One region of the Sinorhizobium arboris LMG 14919 genome, then DNA from elsewhere that is predicted to be linked to it. Evidence: predicted binding sites of a transcription regulator. Region 1 holds the regulator's gene; the other holds the start of a gene.
The links. The regulator PhoB, encoded in region 1, activates phosphate uptake and scavenging genes when phosphate is short. The targets are predictions, from matches to a motif close to TGTCATNNANCTGTCAT.
Positions count from the first base shown of each region.

Region 2: the regulator PhoB is predicted to act here: its motif matches at 3,829-3,845, upstream of phnF (phosphonate metabolism transcriptional regulator PhnF).

Region 1 is NZ_ATYB01000014.1:224,370-232,917, forward strand. It holds gene pstC (phosphate ABC transporter permease subunit PstC) at 1-1,337, shown strand, start outside; gene pstA (phosphate ABC transporter permease PstA) at 1,334-2,656, shown strand; gene pstB (phosphate ABC transporter ATP-binding protein PstB) at 2,670-3,485, shown strand; gene phoU (phosphate signaling complex protein PhoU) at 3,571-4,284, shown strand; gene phoB (phosphate regulon transcriptional regulator PhoB) at 4,396-5,079, shown strand; gene SINAR_RS0112190 (GcrA family cell cycle regulator) at 5,297-5,818, opposite strand; gene SINAR_RS0112195 (aspartate aminotransferase family protein) at 6,230-7,429, shown strand; gene argF (ornithine carbamoyltransferase) at 7,504-8,415, shown strand.
Region 2 is NZ_ATYB01000008.1:1,332,915-1,341,462, reverse strand. It holds gene SINAR_RS0106850 (acetyl-CoA carboxylase biotin carboxylase subunit) at 1-667, shown strand, start outside; gene scpA (methylmalonyl-CoA mutase) at 894-3,032, shown strand; gene phnF (phosphonate metabolism transcriptional regulator PhnF) at 3,054-3,788, opposite strand; gene phnG (phosphonate C-P lyase system protein PhnG) at 3,914-4,381, shown strand; gene phnH (phosphonate C-P lyase system protein PhnH) at 4,381-4,983, shown strand; gene SINAR_RS0106825 (carbon-phosphorus lyase complex subunit) at 4,988-6,094, shown strand; gene SINAR_RS0106820 (alpha-D-ribose 1-methylphosphonate 5-phosphate C-P-lyase PhnJ) at 6,091-6,984, shown strand; gene phnK (phosphonate C-P lyase system protein PhnK) at 6,981-7,757, shown strand; gene phnL (phosphonate C-P lyase system protein PhnL) at 7,791-8,498, shown strand; gene SINAR_RS0106805 (DapH/DapD/GlmU-related protein) at 8,495-8,548, shown strand, end outside.

The DNA.
Region 1 (8,548 bases):
GGGCGACGCTGCCGGCCCTTCTGCTGCTCGCCGTCTGGCTCGTCGCCGCTCCGGTCTATATCGATTATGCCGTTCGTTCGTCTCTTCCGGAGTCGGTCCGGGATCAGGGGGCTGCCACCGCCCAGCTCGCGCTCGGTCAGGTCAAGTCCGTGGCCGTCGGCTTCGAGCGCCTGAGTGCGAACGAGATAGCTGCAATCGAAAACGGCTCGGCCAACATGCGGGCGGCCCTGGCTTCGAAGGGCGTGGCGCTTGCCGGCGAGGGCGAGCCCTACATGGTCCAGTCCGCCCAGCAGTTCAATTCGATGCGGCAATACAGCCGCTGGCTGATGGGCGCCGTGGTGCTGATCGCTTCCGTTGCCGGCGGGCTGCATGCGATCCGCAACATCGACGTCCGTTTCCGTGCCCGCAACCGGGTAGAGCGCGTCATGCTCGGCTCGCTCGTCGTCGCCTCTTCCATAGCCATTCTGACGACAGTCGGCATCGTCGCCTCGATGCTTTCGGAGGCGGGTCGCTTCTTCACCATGGTATCGCCGGTCGAGTTCTTCTTCGGCACGGTCTGGGACCCGCGCTTCGCGGCCGCCGGAAGCGGAGGCGCTTCCGGTCAGTTCGGCCTGCTGCCGCTGCTTGCAGGTACGTTGTATATCGCCTTCGTGGCGATGCTCTTCGCCGTGCCGATCGGACTTTTCGCCGCCATCTACATGGCCGAATATGCAAGCCCGCGGCTGCGGTCTCTTGCGAAACCTCTCCTCGAAGTGCTCGCCGGCATCCCGACCATCGTCTACGGCTTCTTCGCGCTGGTCACCGTGGGCCCGTTCCTGCGCGACATCTCCGCGCAACTGAACGGCCTCGTCACCGGAAACTACCAGAACTTCATTCAGGCCCAGAGCGTCATCACCGCCGGCATCGTCATGGGCATCATGCTCATTCCGTTCGTCTCGTCATTGTCCGACGACATCATCACCCAGGTGCCCCGGGCGCTGCGTGACGGTTCGCTCGGCCTCGGGGCGACGCGTTCGGAGACGGTGAAGAAGGTGATCCTGCCTGCCGCGCTTCCCGGCATCGTCGGTGCGCTGCTTCTGACGGCGTCGCGCGCGGTGGGCGAGACGATGATTGTCGTGCTCGCTGCCGGTGTTGCCGCGCGCATGCAATTGAACCCCCTTGAGCCGATGACCACCGTGACGGTCAAGATCGTGAATCAGCTGACGGGCGATCTCGAGTTCACCTCGCCGCAGACGCTGGTCGCCTTCGCACTCGGCATCACGCTCTTTGTTATCACGCTCGGCCTCAACGTTTACGCGCTCTACATCGTGCGCAAATATCGGGAACAATACGAATGACCGAATTTGCCTCCCCGACGGCAAGGGTCTCCACCCGCCCCGCCGCAAGCCGCCGCGATATCGGCATCAAGCGCCGCTATGCCGCGGAGCGCCGTTTCCGTGCCTTCGGAATCGGTGCCATCGCCATCGGTCTTTTCTTTCTTGCGGTTCTCCTCTGGAGCGTCGTTTCGAAGGGCTACACCGCCTTCCAGCAGACGACGATCACGCTGCCGATCGAGTTCTCCGAGAAGGTGATCGATCCGAAAAACGAACGGGCGACCGATCCGAAGCAGCTCTACACCGCCAATTATCCGCTGCTCGTGCGCGAAGCTCTGGTAAAGCAGCTCGGCATCGATCCGACGAAGCGGCCGCTGGTGAAACAGGCGAGCGATATGGTCTCCGCCAGCGCCCGGACGCAACTGCGTGACATCGTCGTCGCCGATCAGTCGGTCATCGGCAGGACGATCCCCGTCACGCTGCTTGCCGATGCGAACATCGACTCCGCCTTCAAGGGCCAGATCGACCTTTCGGTCGACGAATCCAAACGCAAGGTGAAGGACGAGCAGGTCGCGTGGATGAATCAGCTTGCCGAGGCCGGCGTGCTCAAGAAGAGCTTCAACACCGGTATCTTCACCTTCGGCGCATCGAGCCGACCTGAAGCGTCGGGTGTCGGCGTCGCCCTTCTCGGTTCGTTCTATATGATGCTGATCGTCCTCGTGCTGTCGTTGCCGATCGGCGTTGCCGCCTCCATCTATCTTGAGGAATTCGCACCGAAAAACCGGCTCACGGATCTGATCGAGGTGAACATCAACAACCTGGCGGCCGTACCGTCCATCGTCTACGGTCTCCTCGGGCTTGCCGTTTTCGTCAATTTTGCGGGCATGCCGCGCTCGGCGGCGCTCGTCGGCGGGTTCGTGCTGACGCTGATGACCCTTCCGACGATCATCATTGCTACGCGGGCGGCCTTGAAGGCGGTGCCTCCGTCGATCCGCTCCGCCGCGCTCGGCCTTGGCGCATCGAAGATGCAGACCATCTTCCATCACGTGCTGCCGCTTGCCATGCCCGGCATCCTGACCGGCACGATCATCGGCCTCGCCCATGCGCTGGGCGAGACGGCGCCGCTGCTTCTGATCGGCATGGTCGCCTTCGTGGTCGACTTTCCGGGGTCGCCCCTCGAGCCGTCCACGGCGCTGCCGGTACAAATCTACATGTGGGCCAACGAGGCCGAGCGTGCCTTCGTTGAGCGTACCTCGGGAGCGATCATCATTCTCTTGATCTTTCTCATCGTCATGAATCTCGGGGCAATTCTCTTGCGGCGTCGCTTTGAGCGCCGCTGGTAGTGGGGTAAGGACTATGAACATCATGTCGGAAGCTGCAGTCGAAGAGGCTCTTGACCAGAAAATGAACACGGTGCCTTACAAGATGATCGGCAAGGATGTGTCGGTCTACTACGGCGAGAAGCGCGCGCTTTTCGACGTGAACCTCAACATCCGCGAGAATACGGTCACGGCGTTGATCGGTCCCTCCGGTTGCGGCAAATCGACGTTCCTGCGCACTTTGAACCGGATGAACGACACGATCGAGAACTGCCGCGTGACCGGCAGGATCACGCTGGACGAAGACGACATCTACGATCCGTCGATCGACGTGGTGGAACTGCGTGCCCGCGTCGGCATGGTGTTCCAGAAACCCAATCCGTTTCCGAAATCGATCTACGACAACGTCTCCTACGGTCCGCGCATCCATGGTCTGGCACGCACCAAGGCCGAACTGGACGAGGTCGTGGAAACCAGCCTGCAGAAGGCCGGACTCTGGAACGAAGTGAAGGATCGGCTGCAGGAGCCGGGCACCGGCCTTTCCGGCGGCCAGCAGCAGCGCCTCTGCATCGCCCGCGCCGTCGCGGTCAGCCCTGAGGTCATCCTGATGGACGAACCCTGCTCGGCACTCGACCCCATTGCGACCGCGAAGGTCGAGGAACTCATCCACGAATTGCGGGCAAATTTCACGATCGTGATCGTCACCCACTCGATGCAGCAGGCGGCGCGTGTTTCGCAGCGCACGGCCATGTTCCATCTCGGCAATCTCGTCGAGGAGAACGATACCGACAAAATGTTCACCAACCCGGACGATCAGCGCACCCAGGACTACATCATGGGCCGCTTCGGCTGATGGCGGAGGGGCGCGCTTTTCCGCCCCTCCCGGTTTAAGATCGACCGAGCCCGTTCAGAACAGCGCGTGTCCCGAGGAAACGAATATGTCTCACGCACACATCATGTCCGCCTTCGACGAAGAGTTGAAATATCTGACGCGACGCATCTCCGAGATGGGGGGGCTTGCCGAGCAGATGGTTGCGGACTCCGTCCGCGCTCTCGTCAATTCCGATCTTGCCCTGGCCCAGAAGGTGATCTCCGATGACGCGATTCTGGACGACGCGGAGCGCCAGATTGGCGAGAAGGCGATCGTCACCATTGCCAAACGCCAGCCTATGGCGTCGGATCTCCGCGAGATCATGGGTTCGATCCGTATCGCGGCCGACCTGGAGCGCGTGGGCGACCTCGGCAAGAACACGGCAAAGCGCGTGATCGCCGTTGCGGGGTCCGGCATCCCGCGCAAGCTCGCGCGCGGCCTCGAACACCTGGCCGAGCTCGCGCTCGTTCAGTTGAAGGAGGTCCTGGACGTTTACGCCTCGCGCTCACCTGAAAAGGCGAACAGCATTCGCGAGCGCGATGAAGAGATCGACGCGATCTACACTTCGCTGTTCCGGGAATTGCTGACCTATATGATGGAAGACCCGCGCAACATCACGCCGTGCACGCATCTTCTCTTCTGCGCCAAGAACATCGAGCGTATCGGCGATCACGCGACCAACATCGCGGAAACGATCTACTACATGGCGACAGGCGCCCAACCGCAGGGCGAACGGCCGAAGGACGACATGACGTCGACATTGGGTTCCGTGACGGACTGAAATCGCACGGCATCCGGTGCCTACGCAGAATTTTGTTCCGGCCGCCCTGGCGCGGCCTATACCAGGCGCGGCGGCATGACGGTCGTCGTGCGTAGGAAGGAGTCCTACTGAATGTTGCCGAAGATTGCCGTAGTCGAAGACGAGGAAGCCCTGAGCGTTCTCCTGCGCTACAATCTCGAGGCGGAAGGCTTCGAGGTGGATACGATCCTTCGCGGCGACGAGGCGGAAATCCGCCTGCAGGAGCGCCTGCCCGATCTTCTCATTCTCGATTGGATGCTGCCCGGAGTTTCCGGCATCGAGCTCTGCCGCAGGTTGCGCCAGCGGCCGGAAACGGAACGGTTGCCGATCATCATGCTGACGGCGCGCGGCGAGGAAAGCGAACGGGTGCGGGGCCTTGCCACCGGCGCCGACGATTACGTGGTCAAGCCCTTCTCGACGCCGGAACTGATGGCGAGGGTCAAGGCGATGCTCCGGCGAGCGAAGCCGGAGGTCCTGTCGACGCTCCTGCGCTGCGGCGACATCGAGCTCGACCGGGAGACGCACCGGGTCCATCGCCGCAGCCGTGAAGTGCGCCTGGGCCCTACGGAGTTCCGGCTTCTGGAATTCCTCATGTCCTCACCGGGACGCGTCTTTTCCCGTTCGCAACTTCTGGACGGCGTCTGGGGACATGACATCTATGTCGACGAACGGACCGTGGACGTCCATGTCGGACGTCTGCGCAAGGCGCTGAACTTCTCCAACATGCCGGACGTCATCCGGACGGTGCGCGGCGCGGGCTATTCGCTGGAAAGCTGAGGACTGTGCGTCCAATGTCGCCCGTGCCGGCTTGCGACATGGCAAGAAAAAGGGGCCCTTCCGGCCCCATTTTGTTCGTTGTCGAGTGCGCCTGGGAGCGGTCCACTGCTTCATTGAAGCGGCGAAACGCTCTGATGCATTGAACTAAACTGCGCACTTCGCACGGAAACCGTTACGTTCATGATTTCAGGTCGACCAGACCTAAAATCATCGTGATCTAGCGCATGCGCCGGCGCTCGGCGGAGGGTTGGTAGGCGAGCCGGGCGTGATAGGTGCAATAGGGAGAGGCTTCCGGAGATTCGTTGCCGCAGAAGTGGAACTCTTCCTTGAGCGGATCGCCGATCGGCCACTTGCAGGTGCGTTCGGTAAGCTCGGTGAGTTCCAGCCGCCGCGACATCGGCACGACGATGTTGCTGTCGAGTTCCATTTCCTGGTCGATCGCCAGGTCGACTGCGATCTCTTCCTTGAGCGCTGTCGCGCCGGCAGTCCGGGTCACGGTGCGCGTTACCGAACGCGCGGCGTAGTTCGGTGCGCGTGGCGCGGAGGTCGCCCGTTTGGGGCGGGCAGCAGCGGTCGCATTTCCGCCGGCCTTGGCGCGACCGGGCAGGCTCAGGCGGTGAACCTTGCCGATGACCGCGTTGCGACTGACGCCGCCCAACTGCGCCGCGATCTGGCTGGCGCTCAGGCCCTCCGACCACAGCTTCTTCAGTTTCTCGACCCGCTCGTCAGTCCAGTTCATCTCTGCACTCCCCGTTCTCGGCGTTGGGATGGCGGAATCCGTCACCGCTCCCCGGGAAAAGCCCGAAGATTCAACGCGATAATACTTTTGGTGACTAGGTCCGCCGCATGCGTCTAGTAATTGAATATTAACCTACCGGCAGGGTGACTCCGTGGCAAGAGTCGCCGGAATCGCGCCGAATCGATTTCGTGGTTTTCCCCAACTTGCTGTCGGAGCGTTGCATTTTTGCAAGTCCCAAGGCGCGATTTTTTCACGGTTCGGAATCGGTATCTGCAAGCGCCTGCAAACCTTGGTTTTGTTGACATTGCGGTGCGAAATGGGAATAGTGCCTCTCGCCGCCGCGAGGCGGCATTTTTGATTTTTACCGGGCCGAAGAACCCGAGCTGCTGCCGGAATGAAGGAGAGTTCGACATGACCGCAACCACGCCGCTTTACGACACCTATCTGCGCGCGCCGTTGCGTTTCGAGCGAGGTGAAGGCGTTTGGCTGATCGCCGACGATGGCACCCGCTATCTCGACTTCGCAGCCGGTGTCGCCGTGAACTCACTCGGCCACGCTCATCCGCATCTCGTCGAAGCCCTGAAGGCGCAGGCCGACAAGGTCTGGCATTTGTCCAATCTCTACGAGATTCCGGGGCAGGAAAGCCTTGCGCGGCGGCTGACCCAGGTCACCTTCGCCGACCGTGTGTTCTTCACCAATTCGGGTGCGGAGGCGCTCGAATGCGCGATCAAGACCGCACGGCGCTATCATTTCGCCAAGGGGCACGTGGAGAAATTCCACATCATTACCTTCGAAGGCGCTTTCCATGGTCGCACGCTCGCGACGATCGCCGCCGGCGGGCAACAGAAATACATCGAAGGCTTCGGACCGAAGGCGCCGGGCTTCTATCAGGTTCCCTTCGGCGACATCGCGGCAGTCAAGAACGCGATCAATGACGAAACCGCAGCGATCCTCGTGGAGCCGATCCAGGGCGAGGGCGGTATTCGGCTGGCATCGAAGGAGTTCATGCAGGGACTGCGCGAACTCTGCGACGAGTTCGGCCTGCTTCTGATCCTCGACGAGGTCCAGTCCGGGGTCGGGCGCACCGGCAAGCTCTTCGCCCATGAATGGGCAGGTATCACGCCGGATATCATGGCGGTCGCCAAGGGCATCGGCGGCGGTTTTCCGCTCGGCGCCTGCCTTGCGACTGAAGCGGCGGCCGCCGGCATGGTGGCGGGCACGCACGGTTCGACCTATGGCGGCAACCCGCTGGCCGTGGCGGTCGGAAACGCCGTGCTCGACGTGGTTCTTGCCGAAGGCTTTCTCGATCAGGTGCGCGAGGTGGCTCTCGTCTTCCGTCAGGGGCTTGCTTCGCTGAAGGACCGTTTTCCGGATGTGATCGAGGAAATCCGCGGCGACGGGCTGATGCTCGGCATCAAGGCGAAGGTGCCCTCGGCGGACCTGTTGAAGGCAGTTCGCGCCGAGAAACTGCTCGCCGTTCCGGCCGGCGAAAACGTGTTGCGCCTGTTGCCGCCGCTGATCACCACCGCCGCCGAGGCGCGCGAAGGTCTGGCGCGGCTCGAGCGCGCCGCGGAAGCGGTGCGCGGGAAGAGCGGCAACGCCGCGGCTTGAGCGCCCGAACGCTTCGGTTCGAACCGACCCGAGCGGGATCGACAAACGGATTCTACGACAGGACAAAAGGCAGCATGACCAGACACTTCCTCGATCTCTCAGCCATGACGGCCACCGACCTCAGGACCATCATCGACGATGCCCGCGTCCGCAAGTCGGCGACCAAGGCAGGGACCGCCGAGAAGCCGCTTGCCGGCAAGATGCTTGCGATGATCTTCGAGAAACCGTCCACCCGCACGCGCGTTTCCTTCGATGTCGGCATGCGCCAGCTTGGCGGCGAGACGCTGTTTCTGTCGGGCACCGAAATGCAGCTCGGCCGAGCGGAGACGATCGGCGACACGGCGAAGGTACTGTCGCGCTACGTCGATGCGATCATGATCCGCACGACCGACCACCGCCGGCTGTTGGAGATGGCAGAGCATGCGACCGTGCCCGTCATCAACGGGCTCACCGACGATACGCATCCCTGCCAGATCATGGCCGATATTTTGACCTTCGAGGAGCACCGGGGCCCGGTCAAAGGCAAGACGATCGCCTGGACCGGCGACGGCAACAACGTGCTCCACTCGCTGATCGAAGGTTCGGCGCGTTTCGGCTACCGCATGAACATGGCCGTGCCGCTGGGCTCCGAACCGCACGACAAGTTCCTGAACTGGGCGCGCAACAACGGAGCCGAGGTCCTGCTCAGCCACGAGCCGGAGCAGGCGGTTGCCGGTGCCCACTGCGTCGTCACGGACACCTGGATTTCGATGAACCAGGAGCATCGCGCCCGCGGGCACAACGTCTTCCAGCCATATCAGGTCAACGGCGCGCTGATGAAGCACGCGGCGCCGGACGCCCTGTTCATGCATTGCCTTCCGGCGCACCGCGGGGAGGAAGTAACAGATGAGGTCATTGACGGTCCCCAATCCGTGGTCTTCGACGAGGCCGAGAACCGGCTGCACGCGCAGAAGTCGATCCTCGCCTGGTGCATGGGCGTGGTCTGAGGGGTAGAGGCGGGCAGTGCCTGGGCGTCACTTGAAATCGGCTCCATACGACACGATCTACTGCATGTTTCTTCGAATCCTAGCCGATTCAGGGACAAAGCATGCAGCAGGTCAAAGTGCTACAGCGATCTTT
Region 2 (8,548 bases), on a different contig from region 1:
CATTGCCGAGGAGTTTGCCGGCGGCTTTCACGGCGTGGCGCCGGATGAGGCATCCGCTCGGAGGCTCGCCGCCGTCGCGGTGACGGTCAACCAGACGCTGCAGGAGCGTGCCAGCCGGATTTCGGGCACCATCGGCAACCACCGCCGCGTCGTCGGCCATGCATGGGTGGCGAGCCTCGACGGGCACGAAATTCAGGTCACATGCGAAGCTTCCGCCGACGGTACCTATGTCCGCTTCGCCGACGGGACATCCGTGTCCGTCGCAACCGACTGGGCGCCCGGCCGCACCCGCAGCGCTTTCAACATCGACAATCAGCCCATGAGCGTGAAGGTCGAGCTTGCCGGCACCGGGATCCGGCTGCGCTGGCGCGGAATCGACGTCGTTGCACGGGTCAGAAGCCCGCGCATCGCCGAGCTCGCCCGGCTGATGCCGAAGAAGCTGCCGCCGGACACGTCGAAGATGCTGCTCTGCCCGATGCCGGGGGTGGTGACGTCGATCACGGTCACGGCCGGCGAAACGGTCGAGGCCGGACAGGCGATCGCCGTCGTCGAGGCGATGAAGATGGAAAACATTCTGAGAGCGGAAAAGCGTGCGGTCGTGAAGCGTGTGGCCATCGAAGCCGGCGCGAGCCTCGCGGTGGACGAGTTGATCATGGAGTTCGAGTGATGGTTCAGCGTTGAGGAGGCGCTGAGATGCCGCCGTGAGGAGCGGCAGCTTTGCCCCTCACCCTAGCCCTCTCCCCGCACGCGGGGAGAGGGGACTTAAGACTGCGCCGCGAGTCTCCTTCGCCCCGCTTGCGGGGAGAAGGTGCCGGCAGGCGGATGAGGGGCTTGCGGTTTCATCGGTACCGATGAGGGCCAAGCCCCGGCCAAAGCTATTCGGAGTGGAACCAATGAGCGAAAAAACCATCAAGGACTGGGAAGCCCTCGCCGAGAAGGAGCTGAAGGCCTCCCCCGAGAGCCTCGTCTGGCACACGCCCGAGGGCATCGACATCAAGCCGCTCTATACGAGCGACGACATCTCCGGCATCGGCCATCTGACCTCGCTCCCCGGATTCGAACCCTTCGTGCGCGGCCCCCGCGCCACCATGTATGCCGGCCGGCCCTGGACGATCCGGCAATATGCCGGTTTCTCGACGGCTGAGGCCTCCAACGCCTTCTACCGCAGGAACCTCGCTGCCGGTCAGCAGGGCGTCTCGGTCGCCTTCGACCTCGCCACACACCGCGGCTATGACAGCGACCACCCGCGTGTCGAGGGCGATGTCGGCAAGGCAGGGGTGGCGATCGACTCGGTGGAGGACATGAAGATCCTTTTCGACGGGATTCCGCTCGACAGGATCTCCGTTTCGATGACCATGAACGGCGCGGTGATCCCGATCCTCGCCTCCTTCATCGTCGCCGGCGAGGAACAGGGCGTGTCGCGCGACAAGCTGTCGGGAACCATCCAGAACGACATCCTCAAGGAGTTCATGGTCCGCAACACCTATATCTATCCGCCGGAACCCTCGATGCGGATCGTCGCCGACATCATCGAATACACGGCGAAGGAGATGCCGAGGTTCAATTCGATCTCGATCTCCGGCTATCACATGCAGGAGGCAGGCGCGACGCTCGTGCAGGAACTGGCCTTCACCCTTGCCGACGGGCGCGAATATGTGCGCGCAGCACTCGCCAAGGGGCTCAACGTCGACGATTTCGCCGGCCGGCTCTCCTTCTTCTTCGCGGTCGGCATGAACTTCTTCATGGAGGCGGCGAAGCTGCGCGCCGCGCGGCTCCTCTGGACGCGGATCATGAAGGAGTTCAAACCCGAGAAGGCGTCCTCCCTGATGCTGCGGACCCATTGCCAGACGTCCGGCGTCTCGCTCCAGGAACAGGACCCCTACAACAACATCATCCGCACCGCCTTCGAGGCGATGTCCGCCGTGCTCGGCGGCACGCAATCGCTTCACACCAATTCCTTCGACGAGGCGATGGCGCTTCCGACGGATTTCTCCGCCCGTATCGCTCGCAATACGCAGTTGATCTTGCAGCACGAGACCGGCGTGACGAAGGTCGCCGATCCGCTTGCCGGCTCCTACTACGTCGAAAGCCTGACGAACGAGCTCGCCGAAAAGGCCTGGGCCCTGATCGAGGAAGTGGAGGCGCTGGGGGGCATGACGAAGGCAGTCAATGCCGGCCTGCCGAAGCGGCTGATCGAGGAGGCCGCGACCCGGCGTCAGGCGGCCGTCGACCGCGCCGAGGAGGTTATCGTCGGCGTCAACAGGTACCGGCTCGATAACGAGCAACCGATCGACATTCTCCAGATCGACAACGCCGCGGTTCGGACGGCACAGGTCAAGCGCATCGAGGAGACCAGGCGGCGCCGGGACTCGCAGAAGATGAAGCAAGCGCTGGAAGCGCTGGCCGATGTGGCGCGCAGCGGCAAGGGAAATCTGCTCGCAGCCGCGGTCGAGGCTGCCCGGGCGCGCGCCACCGTCGGTGAAATCACCGACGCCATGCGCGAGGCTTTCGGCGATTACACCGCCATTCCGGAAGTCGTCACCGATATCTACGGCAAGGCTTACGAAGGCGATCCGGAACTCGGCGTACTCGCCGGGCGGCTCGCCGAAGTGACGAAGCGCTTCGGCCAGAAGCCGAAGATCATGGTGGCCAAGCTCGGCCAGGATGGGCACGACCGCGGCGCCAAGGTGATCGCATCCGCCTTCGGCGATATCGGCTTCGATGTCGTCGCAGGCCCCTTGTTCCAGACGCCGGAGGAAGCCGCCGATCTGGCGCTCGCCGAAGAGGTCACCGTTGTCGGCGTTTCATCGCTTGCCGCCGGCCACAGGACGCTGATGCCGCAACTCGCAGAGGCGCTGAAGAAGCGCGGCGGCGAGGACATCATCGTCGTCTGCGGCGGTGTCATCCCTCGGCAGGACTATGATTATCTGATGGAAAATGGCGTCACCGCGGTCTTCGGCCCCGGCACCCAAGTACTCGACGCCGCGCGCGCCGTACTGGATCTGATCGAAGGCAAGCGGCGAAACGTGTAGGTCCGCGGCGTCCGGCCGAGTTCAAGTCTCGATCCGGAGCTTCATCCGGTCGGCGGCAAAGCGCGTTCGCGAATATTCGACCGGGCGGCCTTCGAGATCGGCATTGACCGATTGCGTCTCCATGACGATCGCCCCCGGCGAGAGTTTCAGAAGCGAGAGTTCCTCTGCCTCCGCGTGCCGCGCGACGATCTCCGTCGAGACACGGACGTAGTCGTCGAGCCCATGCTCGGCAAAGGCCTTGGTGACCGAGCCGAGCCGCGCATATTCGTTCGCCATCCTCGCAAAACGCTCGGCGGGGTAATAGCTGACCGCCGTTGAAAGCGGCCGCCCGTCGCCGCTGCTGACGGTGCTGAGCTCAATGAGAGGGGTGCCCGGGGGGACGCCAAGCGCAGCGGCAATTTCGCCGCTTGCCGACACTTGGCGATGCCCCAGGAGCTCTGTTCCGATTTCCCTCACCTGGCGGCCGAGACCTTGCGAGAAGCGAGTGCGCCGCGAGATCGGATAGCTCACACGATCCTTGCGCTCGATCATCGTGCCGCGCCCCTGCACCGCGCGCACCAGTCCTTCCTCCGCGAGTGCGGCCAGCGCGCTGCGGACCGTATGGCGATTGACGCCGAATTCCGATGCAAGGGCCGTCTCCGGCGGCACCATGCCGGTCGCGTCATAGTCGCCGTTGCTGATCGCGAGCCGTATCCTGTCGGCAATCTGCCGCCATAGCGCCACGCCCATCTGCCGTTCGACGACCTTCGCCACCATCTTCTTCGCCCCGCTTCTTCGCCGCCAGTTTCCTAGCAAATGTCACAGGCCTGTCATTTGCGAAGGTTATGGAAAGTTATAAGATGTATAGTTGTCTAGATCAATAGACATTTTGGAGTGAGATGATGAACGCAGCGAAGACAAGTGACGATCAAGGCGTCGCTCAGCGCCGGGAAGGCATGCGGCTTCTGGCGCGCGCGACGCTCGGCGAACTTTCCGCGGCCTGGGACGCGATCGACGACAAGCCGGAGGTCGCGCCGGTGCGCGGTCCTGAAACCGGGCTCGTCATGGTGCGCGGCAAGATCGGCGGCGGCGGTGATCCTTTCAATCTGGGCGAGGCCACCGTTTCACGCGCCACCGTGCGGCTTTCGACCGGCGAGATCGGCCATGGGCAGCTGCTCGGCACCGACAAGGCACGCGCCCGCTTTGCAGCGATCTTCGACGCGCTCTTTCAGAGCGCAGCGCATCGCGCAAGCGTCGAGGCGCTGCACGAGCAGGTAGCCGCTCGCCTCGATGCGGAAGACCGTCGCAAGGCCGAGGAAACGGCCGCGACCCGCGTCGACTTCTTCACCATGGTCCGCGGAGAGGATTGATGACCGCCCAATCGCAAATCTATAGCGGCGCATTCGCCGATCCCGTCTTCGAGGCGCAGTCCGTGTTCCGCAGCCTGATGGACTGCTTCGCCCGCCCGGGCACCATCGGCCGGCTTTCCACTGCTGCAGCCCCGCCGGCGCCGCTCGGAGAGGCAAGCGGAGCTGTCGCGCTCACGCTCTGCGACCATGACACGCCGGTCTGGCTATCGCCGGCGCTCTCCAGATCCTCGGCGCCGAAGTGGATCGCCTTTCACACCGGCGCCGGCGTCACCGAAACGAAGGACGAGGCCCGCTTTGCCTTCTTCGAGAAAGGCGCGGCCGTGCCGGGCTTCGACCAGTTCGCTCTCGGCACGCAGGAATATCCCGACCGTTCCACCACGCTCGTGGTCGAGGTGGAAGCGCTCGAAGGCGGGCAGCCGCTCATCGGCAGGGGACCGGGAATCAAGAACGGGATCGTCATCGCTCCGAAGGGCCTGCCCGACGTGTTCCTCGACCTCTGGGCGGCCAACCGGGCGATCTTTCCGCGCGGCATCGATCTCGTCCTTACGGCGCGCCAGGCAGCGCTTTGCCTGCCGCGCACCACCAGACTCGAGCGGGAGTAAGCGCATGTATGTAGCCGTCAAGGGCGGAGAAGCCGCCATTGCCAATGCTCACCGGCTGCTGGCCGACCGCCGGCGCGGCGACCGGGCGCTGCCCGCGATCACCATAGAACAGGTCGTCGAGCAGCTCGGGCTCGCCGTCGACCGCGTGATGGCCGAGGCCTCGCTTTACGACCGTGCGCTTGCGGCGCTTGCCGTGCGCCAGGCGCGCGGAGACATGATCGAGGCGATCTTCATCCTGCGCGCCTACCGCACCACTCTGCCGCGCTTCGGCTATTGCGAACCGGTCGACACCGCAAGGATGAAGGTCGAACGGCGCGTCTCGGCGACCTACAAGGATCTGCCAGGGGGCCAGCTTCTTGGCCCGACCTTCGACTATACGCACCGACTTCTCGACCCATCGCTGATCGGCGAGGAGCCTGTCGATGAGCCGGCGCTCAAGGAGCCGGGCGAACACGTCATGCGCGTCTCCGACATTCTCGACGGCGAGGGCCTGATCGAGGGCGACGGCCGGATGCCGGAAGGCCATGTGGCGGGCGATCTCACGCGCGAGCCGATGGAATTTCCGATGGCGCGCGACCTCCGCCTGCAGGCGCTCGCGCGCGGCGACGAAGGGTTTCTCCTGGCGCTCGCCTATTCCACACAGCGCGGCTATGGCCGCACCCATCCCTTCGTCGGCGAGGTCAGGATCGGCGAGGTCGAGGTCGAACTGGACCTGCCGGAACTGGGCTTTGCCGTCTCGCTCGGCAGAATCCGCGTGACCGAATGCCAGATGGTCAACCAGTTTAAGGGCTCGGCCCAGCAACCGCCGCAGTTCACCCGCGGCTACGGGCTCGTCTTCGGCCAAAGCGAGCGCAAGGCCATGTCGATGTCGCTGGTAGACCGGGCGCTCCGGACCGACGAATTCGACGAGGATATCGTTGCTCCCGCCCAGGATCAGGAGTTCGTCATCTCGCATGCGGACAATGTCCAGGCTACCGGCTTCGTCGAGCACCTGAAGCTGCCGCATTACGTCGACTTCCAGGCAGAGCTCGACCTGGTCAGGCGCATGCGCCGCGAATACGAAGCCGCCCAGGCCGGCGGCAAGGACGGCATGAAGGAGGCCGCCGAATGAACGACCTCGCAACTTACAACTTCGCCTATCTGGACGAGCAGACGAAGCGGATGATCCGCCGGGCGATCCTGAAGGCGATCGCCATCCCAGGCTATCAGGTGCCCTTCGCCTCCCGCGAGATGCCCATGCCCTATGGCTGGGGCACGGGCGGCGTACAGGTGACCGCCTCCATCCTCGGACCCCACGACGTGCTCAAGGTCATCGACCAGGGCGCCGACGACACGACGAACGCCGTTTCGATCCGCGCCTTCTTCCAGAAGGTCGCCGACGTCGCCGTCACCACAAGGACGACGGAGGCGACGATCATTCAGACGCGCCATCGCATTCCAGAGGAGCAATTAAGAGAGGGGCAGACGCTCGTCTATCAGGTACCGATCCCGGAACCTCTTCGCTTCCTCGAACCGCGCGAAACCGAGACGCGCAAGATGCATGCGCTGGAAGAATACGGGCTCATGCATGTGAAGCTCTACGAGGACATCGCCCGGAACGGCCATATCGCCACCACTTACGCCTACCCCGTGAAGGTCGAAGGCCGCTACGTCATGGACCCTTCGCCGACGCCCAAATTCGACAATCCGAAAATGCATATGTCGGGAGCCCTCCAGCTCTTCGGCGCCGGCCGGGAGAAGCGCATCTATGCGGTGCCACCCTATACGGAGGTCGTCAGCCTCGATTTCGAGGATCACCCCTTCGAGGTCCAGAAATTCGACAAGCCCTGCGCCCTTTGCGGCGCCGAGAACGTCTATCTCGACGAGGTGGTGCTCGACGACAAGGGCGGGCGCATGTTCGTCTGCTCCGACACCGACCATTGCGAAGATCGCCGGGCGCACGGCCATGCCGGTGCCATGCTGGCCCCCGCCGCGAAAGAAAGCCAGGAGGCTGCAGAATGAGCGCCGTGCCGCTTCTGAAAGTCAGTGACGTTTCGAAATTCTATGGAAGCCGCATCGGCTGCCGTAACGTCTCCTTCGACCTTTATCCGGGCGAGGTGCTCGCCATCGTCGGGGAATCCGGATCGGGCAAGACCACACTGCTTTCCTGCCTTTCGACCCGGCTGATGCCGACATCCGGCATCGTGGAGTACCATATGCGCGACGGCCAGTATCGGGACCTCGCGCGCATGAGCGAGGCCGAGCGGCGCTTCCTGATGCGCACCGACTGGGGCTTCGTGCATCAGAACCCGGCTGACGGGCTGAGGATGACGGTTTCGGCCGGCGCCAATGTCGGCGAGCGCTTGATGGCCGTCGGCGACCGGCACTACGGCAATATCCGCGCGGCGGCAGGCGACTGGCTGAGGCGTGTGGAAATCGAAGAGGGCCGGATCGACGATCAGCCGCGCGCCTTCTCCGGCGGCATGCGCCAGCGCCTGCAGATCGCCCGCAATCTGGTCACCTCACCCCGCCTCGTCTTCATGGACGAGCCGACCGGCGGCCTCGACGTCTCGGTGCAGGCACGCCTGCTCGATCTGGTTCGCGGCCTCGTCCACGACCTCGGCCTTGCGGCGGTCATCGTCACCCACGACCTCGCCGTGGCACGCCTCCTTTCGCACCGGATGATGGTGATGAAGGACGGCGCCGTCATCGAGCAGGGTCTGACCGACCGGGTGCTCGACGATCCGCGCGAGCCCTACACGCAGCTCCTCGTTTCCTCGATTCTTCAGGTGTGACGCATTGACAATGCGCAACGGAAAGTAAAAGCCATGCCAACTCCCCTCGTTGTTTCGGAAGTCGCGAAAAGCTTCACCATGCACCTTCGCGACGGCGTGCGCCTGCCGGTGGTCGCTGACGTCTCCTTCTCGGTGAAGGCCGGCGAATGCGTCGTGCTCGGCGGCCCCTCCGGCGTCGGCAAGAGCTCGATCCTCAAGATGCTTTACGGAAATTACGGCGTCGACGAAGGCCAGATCCTGGTGGAACATGACGGCCGCCTGGTGAACCTCGCGACCGCCGAGCCACGCACCGTGCTCGAGGTGCGCCGCACGACGCTCGGCTATGTCAGCCAGTTCCTGCGTGTCGTACCGCGCGTCTCCGCCCTCGACATCGTCGCCGAGCCCTTGCAGGCGCGCGGCGTGGCAGCGGCGGACGCGCGGGAGCGTGCGGCCGAACTGCTTTCGACGCTCAACCTACCGAGGGAACTCTGGGCTCTGCCGCCGGCCACCTTCTCTGGCGGCGAGCAACAGCGGGTCAATATCGCCCGCGGCTTCATCACCGACCACAAGATCCTTCTCCTCGACGAACCGACGGCCTCGCTCGATGCGAAGAACCGCGCCGTGGTGGTGGAAATGATCGCCGGGAAGAAGGCGGCCGGCACGGCACTGATCGGCATTTTTCATGACGAGGAGGTACGCGAGGCGGTCGCCGATCGCATCATCGACGTCTCGGAATTCTCGCCGAGGAAGTACGCCGCATGAGCCAGAAACTCGGCCTCGAACCCACCATCCATCCGACTGCGAGCGTCGTG